3 regions of the Geodermatophilus sp. SYSU D00758 genome follow, and region 1 is predicted to be linked to each of the others. Evidence: riboswitches for the same ligand, from Rfam matches in the RefSeq annotation. Region 1 holds a riboswitch; each other region holds the start of a gene.
The links. Region 1 has a riboswitch for cyclic di-AMP ahead of ACI8AC_RS21020 (LysM peptidoglycan-binding domain-containing protein). Riboswitches for the same ligand answer to the same signal wherever they lie in the genome.
Positions count from the first base shown of each region.

Region 2: another riboswitch for cyclic di-AMP. It lies ahead of ACI8AC_RS17125 (hypothetical protein); the one in region 1 lies ahead of ACI8AC_RS21020 (LysM peptidoglycan-binding domain-containing protein).
Region 3: another riboswitch for cyclic di-AMP. It lies ahead of ACI8AC_RS05910 (aggregation-promoting factor C-terminal-like domain-containing protein); the one in region 1 lies ahead of ACI8AC_RS21020 (LysM peptidoglycan-binding domain-containing protein).

Region 1 is NZ_JBJGYK010000041.1:1,937-6,195, reverse strand. Features, by position in the region: gene ACI8AC_RS21025 (MGH1-like glycoside hydrolase domain-containing protein) at 1-1,987, shown strand, start outside; cyclic di-AMP (ydaO/yuaA leader) riboswitch at 2,217-2,377, shown strand; gene ACI8AC_RS21020 (LysM peptidoglycan-binding domain-containing protein) at 2,377-3,657, shown strand; gene ACI8AC_RS21015 (hypothetical protein) at 3,959-4,259, shown strand, end outside.
Region 2 is NZ_JBJGYK010000024.1:9,339-13,597, reverse strand. Features, by position in the region: gene helR (RNA polymerase recycling motor ATPase HelR) at 1-430, opposite strand, end outside; gene ACI8AC_RS17125 (hypothetical protein) at 698-1,345, opposite strand; cyclic di-AMP (ydaO/yuaA leader) riboswitch at 1,674-1,823, opposite strand; gene ACI8AC_RS17120 (protein adenylyltransferase SelO) at 2,028-3,491, shown strand; gene ACI8AC_RS17115 (hypothetical protein) at 3,559-4,149, shown strand.
Region 3 is NZ_JBJGYK010000005.1:166,263-170,521, reverse strand. Features, by position in the region: gene ACI8AC_RS05920 (CoxG family protein) at 1-262, shown strand, start outside; gene ACI8AC_RS05915 (alkene reductase) at 497-1,582, opposite strand; cyclic di-AMP (ydaO/yuaA leader) riboswitch at 1,957-2,114, shown strand; gene ACI8AC_RS05910 (aggregation-promoting factor C-terminal-like domain-containing protein) at 2,390-3,022, shown strand; gene ACI8AC_RS05905 (hypothetical protein) at 3,075-3,836, opposite strand; gene ACI8AC_RS05900 (ABC transporter ATP-binding protein) at 3,880-4,259, opposite strand, start outside.

The DNA of each region.
Region 1 (4,259 bases):
GGCGCCGACGCTCACCGTCTCCGGGTTGGAGGCGGTCGAGGCCGAGCACGGCTTCCTCGGTCGCTACCACCTCGCCGCCGAGGGCGACCCCGTCGTCCTGTGCTGCGACAACGAGACCGACGCCGTCACGCTCTTCGGCGCCGAGCGCAACGCCAGCCGGTTCCCCAAGGACGGGATCGACCGCCGGGTCGTGCACGGCGACGAGTCGCGGATCAACCCCTCGGACTCCGGGACCAAGGCCGCGTTCTGGTACCGGTGGGACGCCGTCGGGCCGGGGGAGAGCGTCAGCGTGCGGCTGCGGCTGCGCCGTCCGGCCCCCGACGAGGACGTCTTCGGCCCGGGGTTCGACGCGGTGCTGGCCACCCGCCGCGCCGAGGCCGACGACTTCTACGGCTCGGTGATCCACGAGAGCCTCTCCGACGAGGACCGGCACGTCGCCCGCCGCGCCTACGCCGGGCTGCTGTGGACCAAGCAGCTGTACCGCTTCGACGTCGCGCAGTGGCTGGACGGCGATCCCGACGTCGACGCCCCGGAGGCGCGGCGGCGGCGGGGACGGCGCAACACCGGCTGGCGGCACCTGGCGCTGGCCGACGTGATCTCCATGCCGGACGAGTGGGAGTACCCGTGGTTCGCCGCGTGGGACACCGCCTTCCACTGCATCCCGCTCGCGCACGTCGACCCGGACTTCGCCAAGGAGCAGCTGGTGCTCATGTGCCGGGAGTGGGCGATGCACCCCAACGGCCAGCTGCCGGCCTACGAGTGGGCCTTCGGTGACGTCAACCCGCCGGTGCACGCGTGGGCGGCCTGGCACGTCTACCGCATCGACGGCTACCGCGACCAGCAGTTCCTGGTCCGGGTGTTCACCAAGCTGCTGCTCAACTTCTCGTGGTGGGTCAACCGCAAGGACGCCGGCGGGTCCAACGTCTTCGAGGGCGGTTTCCTCGGGATGGACAACATCGCGCTGTTCGACCGCTCGGCGCCGCTGCCCCCGGGCTACCGGCTCGAGCAGTCGGACGCCACGAGCTGGATGGCGTTCTACTGCCAGCAGATGCTCAAGATCGCCCTCGAGCTGTCCCGGTTCGACCAGGCCTGGGACGGGACGGCGACCAAGTTCTTCGAGCACTTCCTGGCCATCGCCCAGGCGATGAACGCCTTCGGCTCGCACGAGGTGTCGCTGTGGCACGAGGAGGACGGCTTCTTCTACGACGTCCTCGTCGCCCCGGACGGCAAGGCCGAGCCGCTGCAGGTGCGCTCGATGGTCGGGCTGCTGCCGATCCTGGGGGTCACCGAGATCCCGCGGTGGGTCGCCCAGCTGCCGGACGTCGCGGAGCGGGTGCGCTGGCTGCAGCGGCGCCGGCCCGAGCTCATGCGGCCGCTGCGCAGCCGGTCCGGGCCCGAGGGGCGCACGATGCTGCTCTCGCTGGTGGGGGAGGAGCGGCTGGCGCGCATCCTGCAGCGGATGTTCGACACCGACGAGTTCCTGTCGCCCTACGGCATCCGGTCGCTGTCCAAGGCCACCGGGCAGGTGTTCGCCCAGGTCGGCGGCCGCGACGTGTCCATCGAGTACGAGCCGGGGGAGTCGCGCACCAAGCTCTTCGGCGGGAACTCGAACTGGCGCGGCCCGGTGTGGTTCCCGGTCAACGTGCTGCTCGCCGACAAGCTGCGCACGCTGGGCCGGTACTACGGCGACGCCTTCACCATCGAGATCCCGACCGGGTCGGGCAACCGCTGCACCCTCGTCGAGGCCGCCGATCTGGTGGACAACAGCCTCACCGCGCTGTTCCGGCCGGTGGGCGGCAAGCGGCCGGCCGACGGCAAGCGGATCGAGTCCAGCGATTCGGACCTGTGGCGGGAGCACCCGACGTTCAGCGAGTTCTTCGACGGCGACACCGGCGAGGGCCTGGGCGCGACCCACCAGACCGGCTGGACGGCCCTGGTCGCGCACCTGCTCAACCCGCGCCTGCCCCCGGACCCGCGCTTCACCTGACCGGCATCCTGCGCCGGGTGCGCCCCGCACCCGGGCGGTAGGCCCCTCCTCACCCGGTTCGGTGACACGGCGGGGTCGGTCCACTACCGCGCGTGGACGGCGACACGCCAGACCTTCCCGCCGTGGGGTGCATCACGGCGACAACCGCCATAACGGCACGTAGCGTTCTGGCTGCGCTCAGCACACGAGAGAGCGCGGCGCCGGTCCGCCCAACCCTGCCCACCGGTCGTCCACCGATCCGCCCAGGGCAGGGGTGGGGGACCCACTCGCGTCGCCCGGTGCCGGCTGCCGCCGGACCGCGCGTCTCCGGGGTGAAGCCGCGTGACCGCGGCCGGGCACCGATCGCCCGAACCCGACAGCTCACCTCGCCGGCGGTGATCGGGAGATCCATGTCCAAGCACCGCGCTCCCCGCTACGTCCGCACCAAGAAGGCCCTCGCCGGGGTCCCCGTCGCCGCCGGCGCCACGGTGGTCGGCATCGGGGTCCTGGCCACCCCGGCCCAGGCCGCCGCCACCCACGACTGGACCGGCGTCGCCCGGTGCGAGTCCGGCGGCAACTGGGCCATCAACACCGGCAACGGCTACCACGGCGGGCTGCAGTTCGCCCCGGGCACCTGGTCGGCCTACGGCGGCACCGCGTTCGCGCCGCGCGCGGACCTCGCCACGCCCGCCCAGCAGGTCGAGGTGGCCGAGGCCGTGCTCGCCGGGCAGGGCATCGGCGCCTGGCCGACCTGCGGCAAGTACCTCGCCGAGGGCACCACCCCGGCCGCCGCCCAGCCCGCCGCCCCCGCGCCGGCCGCCCCGGAGCAGGCCGCCCCCGCGCCGGCGGCCCCGGAGCAGGCCGCGGCGGAGCGGGGGGACGCCGTCGCCGAGGAGACCCACACCGTCCGGCGCGGTGACACCATCGCCCGCATCGCGGCCGCGTACGGCGAGCGCTGGCGGGACCTGTACCAGCGCAACACCGACGTGATCGGCGGGAACCCGAACCGGATCTACCCCGGCCAGGTGCTGCAGCTGACCGGCGCCGCGTCGGCCCAGGAGGCCTCCGAGGAGCGGTCGGGCGAGGGCTCGGTGGACCGCTCCCGGAGCCGCGACGGCTCGGAGGACCGCGACGGCTCGGACCGCGCGTCCCGCGGGGAGCGCACCGGCGGGTGGGAGCGCGACGGGGCCGCCCAGGCCGCTCCGGCGCCCGAGGCCGCTCCGGCCCCGTCCGCGGGGGACTCCGCGCCGGCGGCCGTCCCGGCACCGGTCGCCGCCCAGGCCGCCGCGGCCGCGCCCGCCCCGGAGCAGGCGGCGGTGACCAGCGGCGCCGCGGTCATCAGCAACACCGCCGGGGCCGTGCGGCCGCAGGTCCAGGCCGCCGCCGACCAGGTGGTCGCCAACGTGCGGGGCGCCGCGCTGATCACCATCGGCGGTACCCGCGCGAGCGCGGCCGACCCGAACGGCCACCCGGCCGGGCTGGCGCTGGACTACATGGTGAACGACGACGCCGCCCTGGGGGACGCGATCGTCGCCTACCACGTGGCGCACTGGGACGAGCTGGGCGTGGACTACCTCATCTGGCAGCAGCGCATCCTCTCCTCGCCGGATGGTGCGTGGAAGGCGATGGAGGACCGCGGCAGCGCGACGGCCAACCACTTCGACCACGTCCACGTCAGCCACGTCGGCTGAGGTCCCGCCGTCCCGCCGGGCCGGGCGGGCCGGCGCTGGCCCAGACGTCCTAGACATCTGTTGCGGCGTCGTTCCGGTACCTGCATGCTGGCGGGCGGGCGGGGCCCTGGGCGTTGTCCCGGGTGCGCCCCGCCCGCCAGACGACGTGGATCCATGTGTGGGACATCTCCCACCGGGGAACCATGAACATGAACCGGCCCCGGCGTGGCCGTGAAGTCCCCGCGCCGGGGCCGTGCTGTGCCCGCGGCCGGGTAGGAGGGCCCCCGACGCCCCCCGCGGCCCGCCACTAGGGTCGGTGCCCATGCCGCCGAGTCCACCGCGCGAGGCCACCGCGGACACCGTCCGGGACCTCGGGCTGCCCACCCGGACGGTCAGCGCGCTGACCCGTGCCGGGGTCACCCGCACCGAGCAGCTGGCCGCGCTCACCCGGCGGGAGCTCGCCGCCATCGACGGCATCGGCCCGGGGGCCATCGCGGCCATCCGCACGGTCGTCCCCGAGCCACCCGGCCGGCTCGCCGGCCCGGGCTCCCGGCCGGCGCCGCTCCCCGGGATGCCCGGGGGCCCCGACGCGGACGAGGGGCCGAGCGATCCCGCCGAGGACG
Region 2 (4,259 bases), on a different contig from region 1:
CCGCGGGGGAGCGCCAGTCCAGCAGCAGCCGGCGGCCCGAGCCGTCGGTGAGGCCGAGCCGCCCGACGTACACGGGAGCGGGCTCGTCGGCGCGGACCATGCGGCCCAGGCACAGGTCCAGGCCGAAGCGGCGCAGGGTGCGCAGACGGGCGGTCAGCCGGTGCACCTCGAGGTCCCGGTCCAGCGCCTCCTGGCCGGTGCCGCCGGGTGCCCGGCGCTCGGCCTCCAGGCGGGCCGAGAGGTCGGCGACCGATCGCTGCAGACCCTCGGCCACGGCCGCGAAGTGCTCCTCGTCGCCGGCGATCAGCGCCGGGTCGGCCTTGGCCGCGAGGCGACCGGGGAGGTCGAACGCACCGGCCGGTGGGGGGTGGACCTCCCCGGCCCCGGTCGACGTCCGGCGCGGTCCACCCGTCGACGACACCTGCTGCATCCCGCGACCCCCTCGGCCCGCACGCCCGCCTCCGGCCGGCGATTCTGCGGGCTCCCCGGGGTCTTGCCGCAAGACCACGGTGGCGCTATACGTTGAGGTGGGAACGAGGGTGGGTCCGCGAGCCCGTCACCCGCCGGGGCCGGAGCGGCCCGTCCCGGGAGCCGCCGGTCGGGCCTCCTCGCGGGTCACCCGGGCAGGACACCCGCCGGCGACGGGGGCGCGGACCCGGTGTCCCGGTACCGCGCCCCCGCCTGCCGACGCGGTCGGTCAGGGGGTGAAGCTCACGTGGACGTGGTCCATGTGGTTGGCGGTCGCGGACCCGCGGTCCTCCATCGCCCGCCAGCCCGAGCCGCCGGCCATGTGGATGCGCTGCTTCCAGATGACGTACTCGACGTTGAACCGGTCGGCGTTGTCCAGGACGTACTGCGCGATGGCGTCGCCGCTCGCCGAGTCGCTGTAGACCATGAAGTCGGCCGCGAGCTCCTGCGTGGGCGAGTGGCCGGGGCGCGTGTAGACGGTCGACACCCCGAAGGTCTGCGCGACCTCGGCGACCACCGGGCGGACGTGCGGGGCCCAGGCGCTGTAGGCGGTCGACGTCGCGGTGGGCGCACCGACGAGGTCGGCGGCGACCGGCGCGACGGCGGGGGCCGCAGCCGGAGCCGCGGCCGGGGCCGGGGCCGGCGCGGGCGCCGGTGCGGCCGCGGCCTGGCCGCTGGACCACGAGCGCCAGTGCCCGTCACCCCGGCCGTCCCGGTGGTCGTCGGCCTGGGCGACCGACTGGCCGCCGAGGGCCAGGGCGACGGAGAAGGCACCCACGGTCACGCCCTGGAGCGCCCGGCGACGGGCGGTCCGGGGACGGGTGACCACGTCGGCGGAGCGGTCGGGCGTGGCGGGGTGCTGGCTGTTTCCGAGCATGGCTGAGGAACTCCTGAGGGGTCGGTCCCCCGGCGACCGTCGTCGGACGGCCGCCTGGGACGGCGGTGCGGGATGGGGTGGCGGCGCGAGGCCGGATCGACAGGCGGGTCGGCAGGCGCGGCCGGCAGCCGCGCGCGGGGTCCCCGGCGGTCCGGCTCGATCAGGCGTGGAGCCCGACCGGCGCCGGGTGACGGCGGGGGTGCGGCGGCTGTGCCGACCTGGCTGCGCGGACCGACCTAGACGCGCAGGGGGAGCGCGCCGCGGTGTCGACTGCGAGTGGTCACGGGCGCTGGACGGGCCCGTCGGCGCACCATTCGGTGGCTCTCCGTTCTTCCCATGGCCGCCTACCGGGTTAGCTGACGGGTTCGGGCGGGGAAACGCCCTACCCGTTCCCGAGCGGAGCTCGGGGAACGGGACTCACCCCACTGGTTCGGTTGGGTCCCCGGCTCGCGTCCGTGCTGGTGGACGCGACTCGGCGGCGCCCGGCGCGGTTCCCCCGGTGGAGGAAGTACGACCGGCCGGACCGCAGTCACGGTAGGGGTGTCGTGGACTCCCGACAACGCTGATGCGTCTCTACTGGCGACTCCGCAGGTAATTCGCGGCGCGTCGCGTGCGGCTCGGCGTGTCGCGGGCGGCGGGTGCCCGGGCCGGCCCGTCCGCCGCCCTCCGTACCCTTGCGGACGTGACCGCCGTCCCCGCCCTGACCGTCGCCCTCGGCGACTCCTTCGCCCGGGAGCTGCCGGAGCTCGCGGTCCCGTGGCGGGCCGTGGAGCCGCCGGAGCCGCGCCTGCTGGTGCTCAACGAGCCGCTGGCCGCCGAGCTCGGCCTGGACCCGGAGGCGCTGCGGGGCCCGGACGGCGTCCGGTTCCTGGCGGGGACAGCCGTGCCCGAGGGCGCGCGGCCTGTCGCGCAGGCCTACGCCGGCCACCAGTTCGGCTCCTTCGTCCCGCGGCTCGGGGACGGTCGGGCGCTGCTGCTCGGCGAGCTGACCGGCGCCGGGGGCCGGCTGCGCGACCTGCACCTCAAGGGGTCCGGGCCGACGCCGTTCTCCCGCGGCGGGGACGGTCTGGCCGCGGTGGGGCCGATGCTGCGCGAGCACGTCGTCGGGGAGGCGATGCACGCGCTCGGCGTCCCGACCACCCGGTCCCTCGCCGTCGTCGCGACCGGGCGCCCGGTGCGGCGCGAGAGGCTGCTGCCCGGCGCCGTGCTCGCGCGGGTGGCCGCGAGCCACCTGCGGGTCGGCACCTTCCAGTACGCCCGCGCCACGGGGGACGTCGACCTGCTGCGCCGCCTCGCCGACGTGGCGATCGCCCGCCACCACCCCGCCGCCGCGGAGGCCGACCACCCCTGCCGGGCGCTGTTCGAGGCGGTGGTCGCGGCGCAGGCCGACCTGGTGGCCCGGTGGATGCTGGTCGGCTTCGTGCACGGGGTCATGAACACCGACAACACGACCGTCTCGGGCGAGACCATCGACTACGGGCCCTGCGCCTTCCTGGACACCTACGACCCGGACGCCTCCTTCAGCTCCGTCGACGTGGGCGGCCGCTACCGGTACCGCAACCAGCCGCCGGCGGCGGAGTGGAACCTGGCCCGGTTCGCCGAGGCCCTCCTGCCGCTCCTGGACGACGACTCGGACCGGGCGGTCGCGGTGGCCACGGAGGCCCTCGGCGGTTTCGGCCCGCGCTACGAGGCGGCGTGGACGGCCGGCATGCGGGCCAAGCTGGGGCTGCCCGACGGCCTGGACGACGCGGTGGCCGGGGCGCTGGCCGACGACCTGCTGGGCCTCCTCCAGCGCAACGGCGTGGACCTCACCACGGCCTTCCGGGCGCTCGGCGCCGCGGCCCGCGGGGACGTCGACCGCGCCCGGGACCTCGTCCTCGACCTCGCCGGATTCGACGCGTGGGCGCAGCGCTGGCTGGCCCTCGCCCCGGACGCCGACCGCATGGACCGGGTCAACCCCGTGTACGTCCCCCGCAACCACCTGGTCGAGGAGGCGCTCACCGCGGCGGAGGGTGGCGACCTGGCGCCGTTCCGGCAGCTGCTGGACGCGGTGACCCGGCCCTTCGACGAGCGGCCGGGGCTGGCGCGGTACGCGGCCCCCGGCCCGGACACCGGCGTCCCCTACCGGACCTTCTGCGGCACCTGATGCCGCCGTTCCGCCGCCTGCCGGCCGGGACCATGATGGGTCGCGGGCACCGTCGGGAGGTGGCGCGGTGGGGGAGGACGAGAACCGGCGCGCTGCCGAGCTGCGCCTCCGAGAGGTCCAGGAGGCGCGCGAGGCGGCCGCGGGGCAGCGGGACGAGGCGGCGCAGCACCGGGACGAGGCCGGCCGGCGGCGCAGCCGCGCCGCCCGCCTGCGCGACGCGGCCGCGGACGAACGGGACGAGGCGGCCCGCCGGCGTGAGCGGCGGGCCGACGACCGCGCCGCGGCCGGGCGCTCGCGGGAGGCAGAGGCGGCCGAGCACGAGGAGCAGGCCGCCCGCTGGGAGAGCGCGCTGGCCGGCCGTGCTCCCGCGTCCTCGGCGGAGGAGGCCGAGGAGCAGGCGCTCATCGACGAGGAGGTCCGGACGAGCCACCGGGCCCGTGCGGAGGGCCTCAGTCAGGCGGCTGCGGCCGACCGCGCCGCCGACGCGCAGGACCGGCTCGCCGCCTCGTGCGACCGGGTGGCGGCCGCGGCCGACCGGGCCGCCGCGGAGGCCGAGCGGGTGGCCGCCGAGGCCGACCGCCTGCACGCCGCCGGCGACCGCATGGCCGCCGAGGCCGACCGGGAGCAGGGCGAGGTGGAGCGGGCGCAGCGGGACTGACCGTGCGGTGGCCGTGGCCGCCCCACCGACGTGTCGTGGCCCCGCCCTGCCGGCTGCAGGGCGGGGCCACGACGCGCGGCGGGGCCGAGCGCGGTGCCCGGGGCGCCGAC
Region 3 (4,259 bases), on a different contig from region 1:
CGAGCTGACCGGGAAGGCGGCCCCGGCGCCCGCGCCGGCCGAGCCGCGGCCCTCGGCCGCCGCGGTGAGCGAGACGGGGGTGGCGGCGCCCGAGGCGGCCGCCGCCGCTCCCGCCGCGCCGCAGGTCTTCGCCGGGCGCGCGGCCGCGGCGCCGGCCGCGGTCGGCGGAGAGGTCCGCACCCTCGCCCTCGGGGCGGTGGGCGGGGCCGCGCTCACCCTCATCGGCGTGCTGGTCGGCTACCGCCTGGGCCGCCGCGCCTGAGCCGCCGCCGGGCCGGCCCCGGGGAACCGCGCCGGGCCGGCCCCGGGGGACCGCGCCGCGGGCCCCCTCCCGACCCGGGAGGGGGCCCGCGGCCGCGTCCGGCGCGGGGCGCGAGGGCGACGAACCCGTGGCCCTCGCGGCCCGATCACCACGAGTGCGTCGCACTCGCCCGCCGGGCTCGCACTCGCCCGCCCGGCCGGCAGCGGCGGCCGCGCCGGGTGCGCGCGGCGTCGCTCAGCCGGCCCGGCGGTCCTGCAGCGCCGGGTAGTCGGTGTAGCCCTCGGCGCCGGGGCTGTAGAACAGGTGCGGCCGCGGCTCGTTCTCCGGGTGCTCGCCCGCCCACCGCTCGACGAGGTCCGGGTTCGCGATCACCGCACGGCCCACGGCGACGGCGTCGGCGTGCGCGGCCTCGACCAGCGCCACCGCCTCCGCGCGGGTCGTGACCGAGCCGAAGCCGCTGTTGACCACCAGCGGCCCGCCGAAGCGGCGGCGCAGCTCCTGCACGAGGTCGCCCGCCGGTTCGCGGTGCAGCACCGACAGGTAGGCCAGGCCCAGGGGGCGCAGCTGGTCGAGCAGGGTGCCGTAGGTGGCCCGGGCGTCGTCCCGGTCGGTCTCGAGGGCGTCCTGGATGTCGTGCTCGGGCGAGATGCGCAGGCCGACGCGGCCGGCGCCGATCGCCGCGGCCACCGCCGTCACCACCTGGACGACGACGCGGGCGCGGTTCTCCGGTGACCCGCCGTACTCGTCGGTGCGCACGTTGGACGCCGGGGACAGGAACTCGTGCAGCAGGTAGCCGTTGGCGCCGTGGATCTCCACGCCGTCCAGCCCGGCCTCGACCGCCCGGCGGGACGCGGCCACGAAGTCGGCCACGGTCGCCCGAACCTCCTCGACGGTCAGGGCGTGCGGCACCGGGTAGGGCTGCTTGCCCTTCTCGGTGTGCCCCGCGCCGTCGATGGCGATCGCGCTGGGGGCCACCACGCGCCGCCCGCCGTTGACGTCGGGGTGGGTGACCCGCCCACCGTGCATCACCTGCAGGACGGCGCGGCCGCCGCGGGCGTGCACCGCGTCGGCGACCCGCCGCCAGCCGGCGACCTGCTCGTCGGTGACGATGCCGGGCTGGCCGACGAAGGCCTGGCCCTCGTGGTTCGGGTAGGTGCCCTCGGTGACGACCAGCCCCACGCCGGCGCGCTGCCGGTAGTGCTCGACGACGAGGTCGCCGGGCACGCCGGAGGCTCCCGAGCGCATCCGGGTCAGCGGGGCCATGACGACGCGGTTGGCGAGCTCGAGGTCGCCCAGGGTCACGGGGGAGAAGAGGTCCACGGGGGATGCCGACGTCCCGGGGTGCCCGGCCATTCCGCAACGCGACCGGCATCACGCGCGGCCGGCCCGGCCGGTGGGTGCCCGGGAGACCGGGACCCCCGGCGTGCCCGCCGGCGCGCGGACGTGGCCGCGGCGTCGCTGCCCGTTGCCGACACGCGGTGGGGTTCCCCGCCCGGTTCCCGGCCGGTCGCGCGGTCCCGCCGGCCGGGAGGGCGGGACCCGCGCTGGTCGGCGCGGCGGTGCCCCGGCCGGGCCGGTCCGGCGAGGGCCGCGACGGCGACGGACCGGTCCGGCACGAGCGATTGTCACGGGATGGTCACGCCCCTACCGTGACTGCGTCCGGCCGGTCGTCACCTCCCCAGCCGGGGAGGCCGCGCCGGATGCCGCCGAGTCGCACCCACCGCGGTGGGGCGAGCCGGGGACCCACCTGCACCACCGGGGTGAGTCCCACCCCCGAGCCCGCTCGGAGGTGGGTAGGGCACTCCCAGCCCGAACCCGTCAGCTGACCTGGTAGGCGGCCAGGGGAGAACGGAGAACCATCCGCCCGGGGCCCTCAGAGGCCCGCGGCGCCGCAGTCCGGGCCCGTCGCGCCCCGGCTGCGCATCCAGCAGGCCCCAGCCGCCCCGCTGCACCGAGCCGCGGCGCCCGCGTGCGCCGTGCCGGAGCCGTTCCGCGCTCCAGGAGGTGCAGCGCGCCGGTGGCTGGCCCCTGCCCGTCCAGGCCTCGTGCCGCGTTGCCCTGTCCTGCGCCGGGCCGTCCTCCGACGGACGCGCGCCCGGTCACCGCACACCCCAGGAGATCTCTCCGATGCACGGAACGACCCTGCACGCCCCCACCCAGCACGACACCACCGACGCGATCCGGCCGCCCCGCGGTCGCCGCGCCCTGCGCCTGCTGACCGCGGTCGGCGCCCTGTCCCTGGCCGTCACCTTCGCCGGCCAGTCGGTCGCCCAGGCCGCCCCCGGCGACGACCGCGGCGGCGACCGCGGCGGCTGGTCGCAGGACCGGGACGGCGACCGCGGGAGCTGGCGCGGCGGCGCGGAGCCGGCCGTAGAGGCAGCAGCCGCCCCCGCACCGGCGCCCGCGCCGGCACCGGCCCCGGCTCCCGCACCGGCCCCCGCACCGGCACCGGCCCCGGCCGGCGGCACCGAGCAGGCGTACAAGGACTACGCGCGGTCCGCGCTCGGCGGCGACGCCGCGCAGTTCTCCTGCCTGGAGCAGCTGTGGGAGCGGGAGAGCAGCTGGAACCCGGACGCGCAGAACCCGACCAGCACCGCGTACGGCATCGCCCAGTTCCTCGACTCCACGTGGGCCGGCACCGGCATCGCCAAGACGTCGGACCCGTACCGGCAGATCGACGCGGGTCTGATCTACATCGAGAACCGCTACGGCAGCGCCTGCGCTGCCTGGAGCCACTTCCAGGCCAACAACTGGTACTGACCGGCACGACCGAGGGCCCTCCCCTGCAGGGGAGGGCCCTCGGCCCGGCCGGCTAGGCCACCGCTCGGCGGCGGGTGACCAGCGCCCCGGCGACGGTGGCGACGACGACCCACCCGGCGAGGACCAGCGCCGGCGTGGCCCCCGACCCGGTCTCCGCCAGCCGCAGGACCGCCGCGGTCGGGTCGAGCTTCTCGGTGATCTCGGGGCGGAAGGCCTGCACGACGGGCATCACGCCCAGCACCACGAGGTAGGTGCCGGTCAGGGCAGCGGGCGCGTTGGCGACCGCGGCGCCGATGCCGGCCCCGGTGACGGTGAACGCCGCGCCGGAGACGACGGCCACGGCGAGCACCCGCCCGACGCCGTCCCAGGCCGCCGTCGGCTCGAACACGGCCAGGACGCCGGCGGAGGCGGCCGCCGAGACGGCGGCCAGCCCCGCCCCGAGCAGGACCAGGGCCGCGGCCTTGGCGGCGAGCACCCGGCCCCGCTGCGGGGTGAGCAGGAACGTCGTCTGCACGGTGCGGTGGGTCCACTCCCCGGCGGTGGAGAGCACGCCCAGGGCCAGCAGCACCAGCGCGGTGAGCATGCCCATCATCGCCAGCGGCGACGCGACCGCGATGAGCGGGTCCTCGCTGACGGCCGAGGCCAGTGCCGCACCCGCGGGGGGCAGCAGCGCCGCTGCCAGGGCCACGGCGCGGCCGGACCGGGTGGACAGGGACTTGCGGACCTCGAGGCCCACGAGGGTGGCCGGGCCGGCGGCGCCCGTGCGGACGGCCGGGCGGTGTGCGGTGGACGGCGGGGTGAGGACGGCGGTCACGGTGCGCTCCTTGCGGTGGTCGGGGTGTGCGGTGGGCGGCCGCTCAGGCGGCCGCGGTGAGCTGGAAGAAGAGGTCCTCGAGGCCGTGCTGCGCGGGGCGCAGGTCGACCAGGGCGAGGCCGGCGGAGGCGGCGACCGCGCCCACCTGGGCGGGGGTCGCGCCGGGGACGGTCAGCCGGCCGTCGGGCTCGGCGGTGACGGCGTGCCCGCGGGCCTCGAGCAGCGCCCGCAGGTCGGCCGGGCGCTCGGCGCGGACGACGGTCCCGTCGGCACCGAGCAGCTCGGAGACGGAGCCGTCCGCCACGATCCGGCCCCCGCCGATGACCAGGAGCCGGTCCACGGTGTGCTCGACCTCGCCCAGGAGGTGGCTGGAGAGCAGCACCGTCCCGCCGCGGGCGGCGTGCCCGCGCAGCAGGTCGCGCA